3 regions of the Rhodoferax sp. LS1P39 genome follow, and region 3 is predicted to be linked to each of the others. Evidence: predicted binding sites of a transcription regulator. Region 3 holds the regulator's gene; each other region holds the start of a gene.

Region 1 (3,257 bases), on a different contig from region 3:
GGCCAAAGAGAGCGTGGCATGACCGGCACCGATGGCCTGGGTGAGATTGACGACGACAGCATCGCGCAGGCCGCGCCGGTCTGGGCGGTGTTTGGCGACCTGATGGCGGGCCTGCTGGGCGCATTTGTGCTGATCCTGGTGGGCGTGCTGGTGGTGCAAATGGACCTGGTGGCCAACCTGCAGGCCGAGGTGGGCAAGCGCCAGGCCGAAGAGCAACGCCGCATGGCACTGGAAAAAGCCCTGGCCATTCCGCTGGCGGCAGGCCGGGTCACGCTGAACAATGGCCGCATCGGCATCAGCGGCAATGTGCTGTTCCCGGTCAATTCCGACCAATTGCGCCCTGAAGGGCAGCAGCTGCTGAAAAGCCTGGTGCCCGCGCTGCAGTTGGTCCTGGGTGAACGCGACGACATGCTGATGGTCAGCGGCTTTACCGACGACAAACCCATTGGGGACGGCAACCAGCGGTTTGCCGACAACCTGGAGCTATCGGCCCAGCGCGCCCTCAAGGTGACCCGTGGTTTGATCGATGCAGGCATGCCCTCGTCCAAGGTGTTTGCTGCGGCTTTCGGTGCCGAGCAGCCGGTGGCCTCCAACACCAGCGAAGAGGGCCGCGCGCTAAACCGGCGCGTGGAAATGGCCCCGGTGCCCCGGTCTGCCAAGCCATGAGCGAAGCGGGAGCGTCGCCGTCGCTACAGTCGCTGCGCAGCGCCGATGCCCAGCGCTTCGATCCCGCACGCTTCCATTACCTGGAAGTGCTATCGCGCCGCGCATCCTCGGCCACGGGCGCGCTACAGCCCATTTTGCAGGCCAAGCTGGCCACGGCACTGGCCGACTACAGCCTGCGCTTGGGGCAGGCGCAGGGCTTGCGCCGACCCGTTTCAAACCGCGGCGCTGGGCCGCTGGCGGAACTGAACCACTACATCCGCCGCACCACGCAGCCAAGCCACCACCACGGGCCCCGGCCAGAGCTGAAAAGCGTGCGCGGTTTCCGGGAGGTATGGTCCAAAATCGCCGCCATCGACCACATGGACCAGGCCATGGTGCGCGGCCCCGAAAACGCTGGCCCGCTGAACCCCCACATGCTGGTACTGCGCTCCCTGGCGCTGATGCGCCAGCTCTCGCCCGACTACCTGCAGCGTTTTCTGTCGCACGTGGACTCGCTGCTGTGGCTGGACCAGGAAAACCAGAAACACACACCGCCAGAGGCCAAGCCAGTGCGTCGAAGTCGGCCCAAGAAATAGGTGCGGCTCGCGGCTCAAGTTCCGCGCCTCAATTGCTATTAAATATGGAGCTACTCGTGCTTATGGAATAAGCACAGGCAGCTCTTTTCATTCAAATCCAGAAAACCACGCCATCCCTTGAGACATATCAAGGATTGCAGCTCGGCATCGGCCACAGAATGGGGCTTCATCCACCCACTTTGCGCAAAGGCTCCCCATGCTGAAACACATTTTGTTGGCTACTGACGGATCGACAGCGTCTGACCATGCCGCCACCCTGGCCGTGGATTTGGCCCGCAGTATCGGTGCCAAATTGACGGCGTTGTACGCGGTAGACCCCTACCCCTATCTCGGCATGGGCATGGGCGAAATCAACACCCTGGGGCTCAGCTATTACAAGCAGGCTGCGCAAGAAGAGGCCACAACAGCCCATGCCAAGGTCGCCGCGCTGTGCCAGCAAGGTAGCCCGGTGGTCTTCAACCCCGTGGTGCTGGAGGAGCGCGATGTGGTCAGCGCCATTGTGGAATACGCCCAGACCGAAAAGGCCGACCTGATCGTCATCGGCTCCCATGGCCGCACCGGCGTGGCCCGCATGGTGCTGGGCAGCATCGCCACCAAGATCCTGGCCGAGTCCACACTGCCGGTGCTGGTTGCCCGCTAATTAAGCTTCGCCTAAGCCCCGCATGGGCATACTCGCCCCATGCGCTTGCTGTTGGTAGAAGACGACCCCATGATCGGTGAAACCGTGCTCGACGTGCTGCGCGCCGAGCACTTCGCCGTGGACTGGGTCAAAGACGGCGTGATGGCCGACACCGCCTTGCGCAGCGCGCCCTACGACCTGGTGCTGCTCGACCTGGGCCTGCCCCGGCGCGACGGGCTGGACGTACTCAAAGCCCTGCGCCAGCGCAAAGACAGCACCCCGGTGCTGGTGGTCACCGCCCGCGACGCGGTGGCCGACCGCATTGCCGGGCTAGATGCCGGGGCCGACGACTACGTGCTCAAGCCCTACGATATCGACGAACTGCTGGCCCGCATCCGCGCCCTGACCCGGCGCAGCGCAGGCCGCGCCGACCCGGTGCTGGAGGTGCACGGCCTGCGCCTGAACCCCGCCACCTTTGAGGCCACCCGCGACGGCCAGCCCGTCACCCTCTCAAAACGCGAATGGGCCGTGTTGGAGGCGCTGATGGCCCGCCCCGGCGTGGTGTTTTCGCGTGCCCAGCTGGAAGAAAAGCTCTACAGCTGGAAAGACGACGTGAGCAGCAACGCGGTCGAGGTCTACATCCACGGCCTGCGCAAAAAGCTGGGCGCAGAGCTGATCCAGAACGTGCGTGGCTTGGGCTACGTCATGCCACGATGAACTCGATCCGCCGCCGCCTGCTGGGCTCGGTGATGACCGCCATCGTGGTCGCGGCCCTCTTTCAGGCCGCGTCCGCCTACCGCGGCGCGCTGCAGCAGGCCGATGAAATGTTCGACTACCACCTGCAGCAAATGGCCTTTGCGCTGCGCAATGGCGTGCCCAGCCAAAGCGCCGCAGCACCCGATGATGCTGAATACGAGGTGCAAATCTGGAGCGCCAACGGCGTGCAGCTGTTCCAGTCGCACCGCAACCGCCTGCCACCGCAGGCCGTGCTGGGCTTTTCGGACGTGGAACAGAACGGCACGCGCTACCGCGTCTACTCCATCCAGACCCCGGCGCAAACCATCCAGATCGCCCAGGACCTGAGCGCCCGCCAGGCCCGCGCCCGCGCCCTGGCCGTGCGGGCGATGCTGCCCATGGCAGTGATAGCCCCGCTGCTGATGGCCGCGCTGTGGTGGGCCATACGCCACGCCTTGAAGCCGCTGGAACGTACCCGCCAGCAGGTGGCCGCGCGTGCGGTGGACGACCTGTCGCCCCTGCCCGAAGCCGACCTGCCCGACGAGGTGCGGCCCCTGGTGCGCGAGCTGAACCTGCTGTTTGGCCGCGTGCACACCGCCTTTGCTGCACAAAAGTCGTTTGTGGCCAATGCCGCGCACGAGTTGCGCTCGCCGCTCACCGCC
Region 2 (3,257 bases), on a different contig from region 3:
AAGGCCCCCGCCAGAAGAACCAACCGATCAGACGACCTGGCAGATCTTCAGCATATTGGTGCCGCCGGGGGCACCCATGGGCTCGCCGCAGGTGATGGCGTACACATCGCCGCGCTGCACGATGCCGCGGTTGGTGAGGTGGCGCTCGGCCTGCTCCAGCGCGGTGTCGCGGTCGGTGCTGGCATCCATCAACAGGGGCAGCACGTTGCGGTACAGCGCCATCTTGCGCTGGGTGGCCAGGCGCGGGGTCAGGGCATAGATGGGTACGTGGATGCTGTGGCGGCTCATCCACAGGGCGGTGGAGCCGCTGTCGGTCATGGCCACAATCGCCTTGGCACCCAGGTGCTGCGCGGTGAACAGCGCGCCCATGGCGATGGACTGGTCGATGCGGCTGAAAATTTTGCCCTTGAAGTCGGCTTCCAGTTCGCCGTACTCGGCCTTTTCGGCTTCGCGGCAGATGTTGGCCATTTCCAGCACGGTTTCCAGGGGGAACTTGCCCGCAGCGGTTTCGGCGCTGAGCATCACCGCGTCGGTGCCGTCCAGCACGGCGTTGGCCACGTCGCTGACCTCGGCGCGGGTGGGCACCGGGTTGGTGATCATGCTCTCCATCATCTGGGTGGCAGTAATCACCACCTTGTCGCTGGCGCGGGCCATGCGGATCATGCGTTTTTGCAGGGCGGGCACGGCGGCATTGCCCACCTCGACCGCCAAGTCACCGCGCGCCACCATGATGCCGTCGCTGGCATCCAGGATGGACTGCAGGTGCGGAATGGCTTCGGCGCGCTCGATCTTGGCGATCATGCCGGGCTTGTGGCGGTATTCGGCCGCGGCCACATTGCACAGCTGGCGGGCCATTTCCATGTCGGTAGCGTTCTTGGGGAAGCTCACGGCCACGTAGTCGGCCTGGAAGGACATGGCGGTCTTGATGTCGTCCATGTCCTTGCTGGTCAATGCCGGGGCGGTCAGGCCGCCGCCCTTTTTATTGATGCCCTTGTTGTTGGACAGCTCGCCGCCCAGCTTGACGATGGTGTGCACCGCCTCGCCGTGCACGGCTTCCACGGTCATGACGATCAGGCCGTCGTTGAGTAGCAGCACGTCGCCGGGTTTGACTTCACGCGGCAGTTCCTTGTAGTCCAGGCCCACGCCGTTGATGTCGCCGGGTTCGGTGCGGGCGGCATCCAGCACAAATTTTTGGCCGGGCTCCAGCATGACCTTGCCTTCGGCAAACTTGGACACGCGGATCTTGGGGCCTTGCAGGTCGGCCATGATGGCCACTTCCACACCCGCGCGGCGGGCGGCTTCGCGCACCATCATGGCGCGGTCGATATGGTCTTGTGCCTTGCCGTGGCTGAAGTTCAGCCGCACCACATTGACACCGGCCCGTATCAGTTGCTCCAGAATTTCTGGCGAATTGGACGCAGGACCCAGGGTGGCAACAATTTTGGTGGCGAGGCGGGGCATGACTAAAGTCTCCGTTGTAATTTAGTTTCCATTTTTACACGAAAATAGTTACGAAAAGGTTACAAAACAAGCATGAAAACCCTAGTTGCGCCATTGAAACACAGCCATGGTACAAAGTTACCAGCGTTTACCGCCGTCCATAAGCTTTGATCTACGTCAGTACCTCTGCCGCGCAGCGCGCTTAGCATCGCGGCAACTGATTTGCGTACCCATGCGCGGCCCCCGGCCCCGCTAGGCAATTCACCCACACGAAATGCACGTTCAGCGTGTTTGCCATGTCTTCTTTGATTGAAACCCCCCATTCCGCGCCCACCCCTGTGCCACTGGCTTCCGGCGCACCGCTGCCGCACCGCAAGGTGATCCGTTCCTGGCTGATTCCGCTGTCGCAGCGCACCACACTCAAGGCCTTGCTGTTGCTGGCGCTGGACTATGCGGTGCTGGGCGCGCTGCTCACTGGCACGGTGCTGCTGGCATCGGTGTGGGCCAAGCTGCTGTGCGGGCTGGTGGCGGGATTTGTGATTGGCCGCCTCTTCGTCATCGGCCACGACGGCTGCCACCAGAGCCTGACCCCGCACCGCCGCCTGAACAAATGGCTGGGCCGCATCGCCTTTTTGCCGTCGCTCACCGCCTACAGCCTGTGGGATGTGGGCCACAACGTGGTGCACCACGGCTTTACCAACCTCAAGGGGGTGGACTTTGTCTGGGCCCCGTTGACGCAGCAGGAGTACCAGGCCCTGTCGCCCGTGGGCCGCGTGCTGCAACGCATCTACCGCAGCGGCTGGGGCCCGGGCCTGTACTACATGGTGGAGATCTGGGGCAAGAAGATGATGTTCCCGCCGCAGTCGCAAATGGGCAACACCAACCGCGCCATCTTCACCTGGGACTGCATTCTGGTCAGCGCCTTTGGTCTGCTGTGGATCGCGGCACTGGCGGTGGCCGCCGTGGTCACCGACCAGTCGGTGGCGCTGCTGCTGGTGCTGGGCTTTGCGGTGCCCATCTTCTTCTGGTTCAACATGATGGGCTTTGTGATCTACGGCCACCACACGCACGTCAAGGTGTCGTGGCACGACGACCGGGCGGTGTGGCTGCGGGCCCAGCCGTTTGTGTCGACCACGGTGCACCTGACCTTCCCGCTGCAGATCGGCGCGCTGCTGCACCACATCATGGAGCACACCGCCCACCACGTGGACATGAGCATCCCGCTGTACAAGCTCAAGGCCGCGCAGGCCAAGCTGGAGGAGCTGCTGCCCGGGCGCATCGTGGTGCAGCGCTTCTCGTGGCGCTGGTACTTTGACACCGCGCGCGCCTGCAAGCTGTACGACTTCACGCGCCACTGCTGGACCGACTTCCAGGGCCAGGCCACCAGTACGCCACGCCCACAAAACGCCTGAACCAGGGCATTCTTGATCTGCCGCAAACCGGGCGCGCGCCCGGTTTGATGCGGCGCAAAGTTCCCCAACGCGCGGTCTTCTGTAATCAACGGGTGGGATGTTTCCACAAGCCATTTGAAAGAAGACCATGCAAAAAACCGTATTCGCCGCCGCGCTCTGCGCCCTGTTGTCCACCGCCGCCCTGGCCCAGTCCAGCGCCCCCGGCCCCTGGCTGGTACGCGCCCGCGCCGTGCACCTGGACAGCGCCAATGGCGACAGCACCCCGCTGGCGCTGTCCATCAACAACAAGTGGCTGCCCGAGCTGGACATCAGCTACTTCTTCACGCCCAACATTGCCGCCGAGCTGGTGCTGACCGTGCCGCAGAAGCAGACGCTGAGCGCAGGCGGCACCGCCATCGGCAGCTT
Region 3 (3,257 bases):
TTTACCTTTGTGTCGTACTTCACCCCCACCCAGGAGCTGCTGCAGGAGTCGCTGGACCTGAGCTTTGGCTCGTGGGAGGTGTTTTGGGGCCTGTTTTACAGCGCCGCCACCTATGGCAACGCGGGCTTCATGCGCGAGCAGGTGTGCAAGTACATGTGCCCCTATGCCCGCTTCCAGAGCGCCATGTTCGACAAGGACACGCTCATCGTCAGCTACGACACGGGCCGGGGCGAGCCGCGCGGTGCCCGCTCCCGCAAGGCCAATAATGATGCATTGGCGGTGCTGGGCCTGGGCTCGTGCGTGGACTGCACCCTGTGCGTGCAGGTCTGCCCCACCGGCATCGACATCCGCCAGGGCCTGCAGTACGAATGCATCAACTGCGCCGCCTGTGTGGACGTGTGCGATGGCGTGATGGACAAAATGGGCTACGCCCGGGGCCTGATCCGCTTTGCCACCCAGAACGGCATGGCCGGGGGCTGGAACGCCCGCCAGATCCTGCGCCGGGTGCTGCGGCCCCGGGTGCTGATCTACACCGCGCTGCTGTGGACCATTGCGGCCGCGCTGCTGGCCACGCTGCTGCTGCGCACCCCGCTGAAGGTGGACGTGGTGCGCGACCGCGCCGCCTTGTCGCGCATCGTGGGCGGGGGCCAGCTGGAAAACGTCTACCGGCTGCAGGTGATGAACGCTACCGAGCTGCCCCAGCGCTACACCTTGTCGGCCCACGGGCTGGCCGGGCTGGTGGTGGCATCGGAGACCGAGGTGGAGGTGGGTGCCGTGGCGTCGCGCTGGGTGGCGGTGCGCCTGCACATCCCCTACGGCTCGGCCACGCCCGGCTCGCACCCGGTGGTGTTCGACATCGCCAGTGCCGACGGCAAGCACCGCATATCCGAAAAATCCACGTTCATCGTGCCCCGATAAGGAGAGAAGCCATGTCTGACAACACCCCTAAACCCTGGTGGAAATACGGCCATGTCTGGCTGGTGATCTCCGGCCCGCTGGTGGTGGTGGTGGCCGGGGTGGTCACCGCCTGGATCGCATTCACCCAGCAAGACCCGGTGCTGGCCCAGGACTACTACCGCCAGGGCTTGAACATCAACCAGACCCTGGCCACCCAGGGCTCGCTGGCCCCCGCCATCCAGGGGCGCAACCACGCCGCCACGCCGCCTGGCGCGGTGCGGCCCAAATAAGCGGAGCACGCAATGGCACCCCCGCGTTGGATCAGTGTGTTGTGGCCGGCTTTTTTAGGCGCCTGCCTGCTGGAGGGCCTGGTGTTTGCCGTGGTCGACCCGAACAGCCTGCAATGGCAGGGGCAGTCGCTGGAATGGTCGCGGCAAGGCGTGTACAGCCTGGCCTTTTTTACCTTCTGGGCGGTGGCAGCGGCGATCAGCAGCCTGACCCTGCTGGTCAGTCAGCCGGTGAACAATGTGCCTACTGGCAGGTCTGCAGATTGACGATGCGCTTGAGCGCGTCGGTGTCCAGGATGCGGATGTGGCGCTGCTTGACTTCGACAATGCCGTCCTCGGAGAACTTCGAGAACGTGCGGCTCACTGTTTCCAGCTTCAGGCCCAGGTAGCTGCCGATTTCTTCGCGCGTCATGCGCAGCACCAGCTCCAGCGGCGAGAAGCCGCGTGCGTGCAGGCGCTGCACCAGGTTCAGCAAAAAGGCCGCCAGCCGCTCCTCGGCCCGCATGCTGCCCAGCAGCAGCATCACGCCGTGCTCGCGCACGATTTCGCGGCTCATGATCTTGTGCACATGGCGCTGCAGGGCGTTGACCTCGCGCGACAGCTCTTCGATGCGCTCAAACGGCATCTCGCACACCTCGGCATCCTCCAGCGCCACTGCATCGCAGGTGTGCTGGTCGTTGACGATGCCGTCCAAGCCGATGATCTCGCCCGCCATCTGGAAGCCGGTGACCTGGTCGCGCCCGTCCTCGGTGGTGACCGAGGTCTTGAAAAACCCGGTGCGGATGGCATACAGCGCGGTAAATGTCTCGCCGTTGCGGAACAGCGTAGCCCCGCGTTTGACCTTGCGGCGCACGGCCACCAGGCCGTCGATGCGGTCCAGCTCGTCCTGGTTCAGGCCGAGCGGCATGCACAGCTCACGCAGATTGCAGTTCGAGCAGGCGACTTTGATGGCGATAGGTGTCATGCACGTAGTATGGACTTTTTGTGTGGCCTTATTCTCAACACATCGATCTGCAGGGGTGTTGATCCAGGTCAAGGGAGGCCCGGACCCTTCGCGGCACATTGCAGGGATGCAACAAAAGCGCTCGCCATGACCCATGTATTACCCCGCGTCCCCACCGAACTTCTGCAGCGTTTTGACGTGCCGGGGCCGCGCTACACCTCCTACCCCACCGCCGACCGCTTCGTGGAAGCCTTCACCGGCGAGGACTACGCCCGCGCCCTGCGCCTGCGCCGCAACACCGCCACCGCCCTGCCGCTGTCGCTGTACGTACACATCCCGTTTTGCGAGTCGCTGTGCTACTACTGCGCCTGCAACAAGATCATCACCAAGCGCCACGCGCGCGGCGCGGCCTACCTGCAGTACCTGGAGCGCGAGATGCTCTTGCACACCGCCCAGCTGGGCACGGGCCGGGCGGTCAGCCAGCTGCACCTGGGTGGCGGCAGCCCCACGTTTTTGAGCGATGCCGAGCTGGCCCAGCTCATGGCCCTGTTGCGCCGCCACTTCAGCCTGGCCCCCGGCGGTGAATACGCCATCGAGGTCGATCCGCGCACCGTGGATGCGACCCGGCTAGCCGCCCTGGCCGCCCTGGGCTTCAACCGCCTGAGCTTTGGCGTGCAGGACTTCGATGCCGACGTACAAAAGGCCGTGCACCGCGTGCAACCCGCGCAGCAGGTGTTCGACCTGGTGGCCGAAGCCCGCCGCCTAGGCTTTGAGTCCATCAACACCGACCTGATCTACGGCCTGCCGCGCCAAACGCCCACCTCGTTCGCCCACACGCTGGAACAGATCGTGGCGCTGCGCCCCGACCGCATCGCGCTGTACGCTTACGCCCATTTGCCCGAGCGCTTCAAGCCCCAGCGCCGCATCCTGAACGCCGAGCTGCCCACCGGTGCGGCCAAGCTGGCCATGCTGTCGCAGGCGCTGGACGCACTCATGGGCGCGGGCTACGTCTACGTGGGCATGGACCATTTCGCCCTGCCCAACGACGCGCTGGCCGTGGCCAAGCGCCAGGGGCGGCTGCACCGCAATTTCCAGGGTTACAGCACCCAGCCCGACTGCGACCTGATCGG

The links. The regulator FNR, encoded in region 3, switches genes on or off when oxygen is low (the NO sensors DNR and NnrR bind a similar motif). The targets are predictions, from matches to a motif close to TTGATNNNNATCAA.
Region 1: the regulator FNR is predicted to act here: its motif matches at 1,359-1,372, upstream of AC097O_RS23585 (universal stress protein).
Region 2: the regulator FNR is predicted to act here: its motif matches at 1,608-1,621, upstream of AC097O_RS16400 (fatty acid desaturase).

The regions. Positions count from the first base shown of each region.
Region 1 is NZ_JBWMAV010000023.1:18,865-22,121, forward strand. It holds gene AC097O_RS23570 (DUF802 domain-containing protein) at 1-22, shown strand, start outside; gene AC097O_RS23575 (OmpA family protein) at 19-666, shown strand; gene AC097O_RS23580 (DUF2894 domain-containing protein) at 663-1,241, shown strand; gene AC097O_RS23585 (universal stress protein) at 1,438-1,881, shown strand; gene AC097O_RS23590 (response regulator) at 1,921-2,577, shown strand; gene AC097O_RS23595 (ATP-binding protein) at 2,574-3,257, shown strand, end outside.
Region 2 is NZ_JBWMAV010000010.1:132,708-135,964, forward strand. It holds gene pyk (pyruvate kinase) at 28-1,461, opposite strand; gene AC097O_RS16400 (fatty acid desaturase) at 1,737-2,852, shown strand; gene AC097O_RS16405 (OmpW/AlkL family protein) at 2,980-3,257, shown strand, end outside.
Region 3 is NZ_JBWMAV010000013.1:114,299-117,555, forward strand. It holds gene ccoG (cytochrome c oxidase accessory protein CcoG) at 1-918, shown strand, start outside; gene AC097O_RS18760 (FixH family protein) at 930-1,187, shown strand; gene AC097O_RS18765 (hypothetical protein) at 1,200-1,451, shown strand; gene fnr (fumarate/nitrate reduction transcriptional regulator Fnr) at 1,429-2,148, opposite strand; gene hemN (oxygen-independent coproporphyrinogen III oxidase) at 2,275-3,257, shown strand, end outside.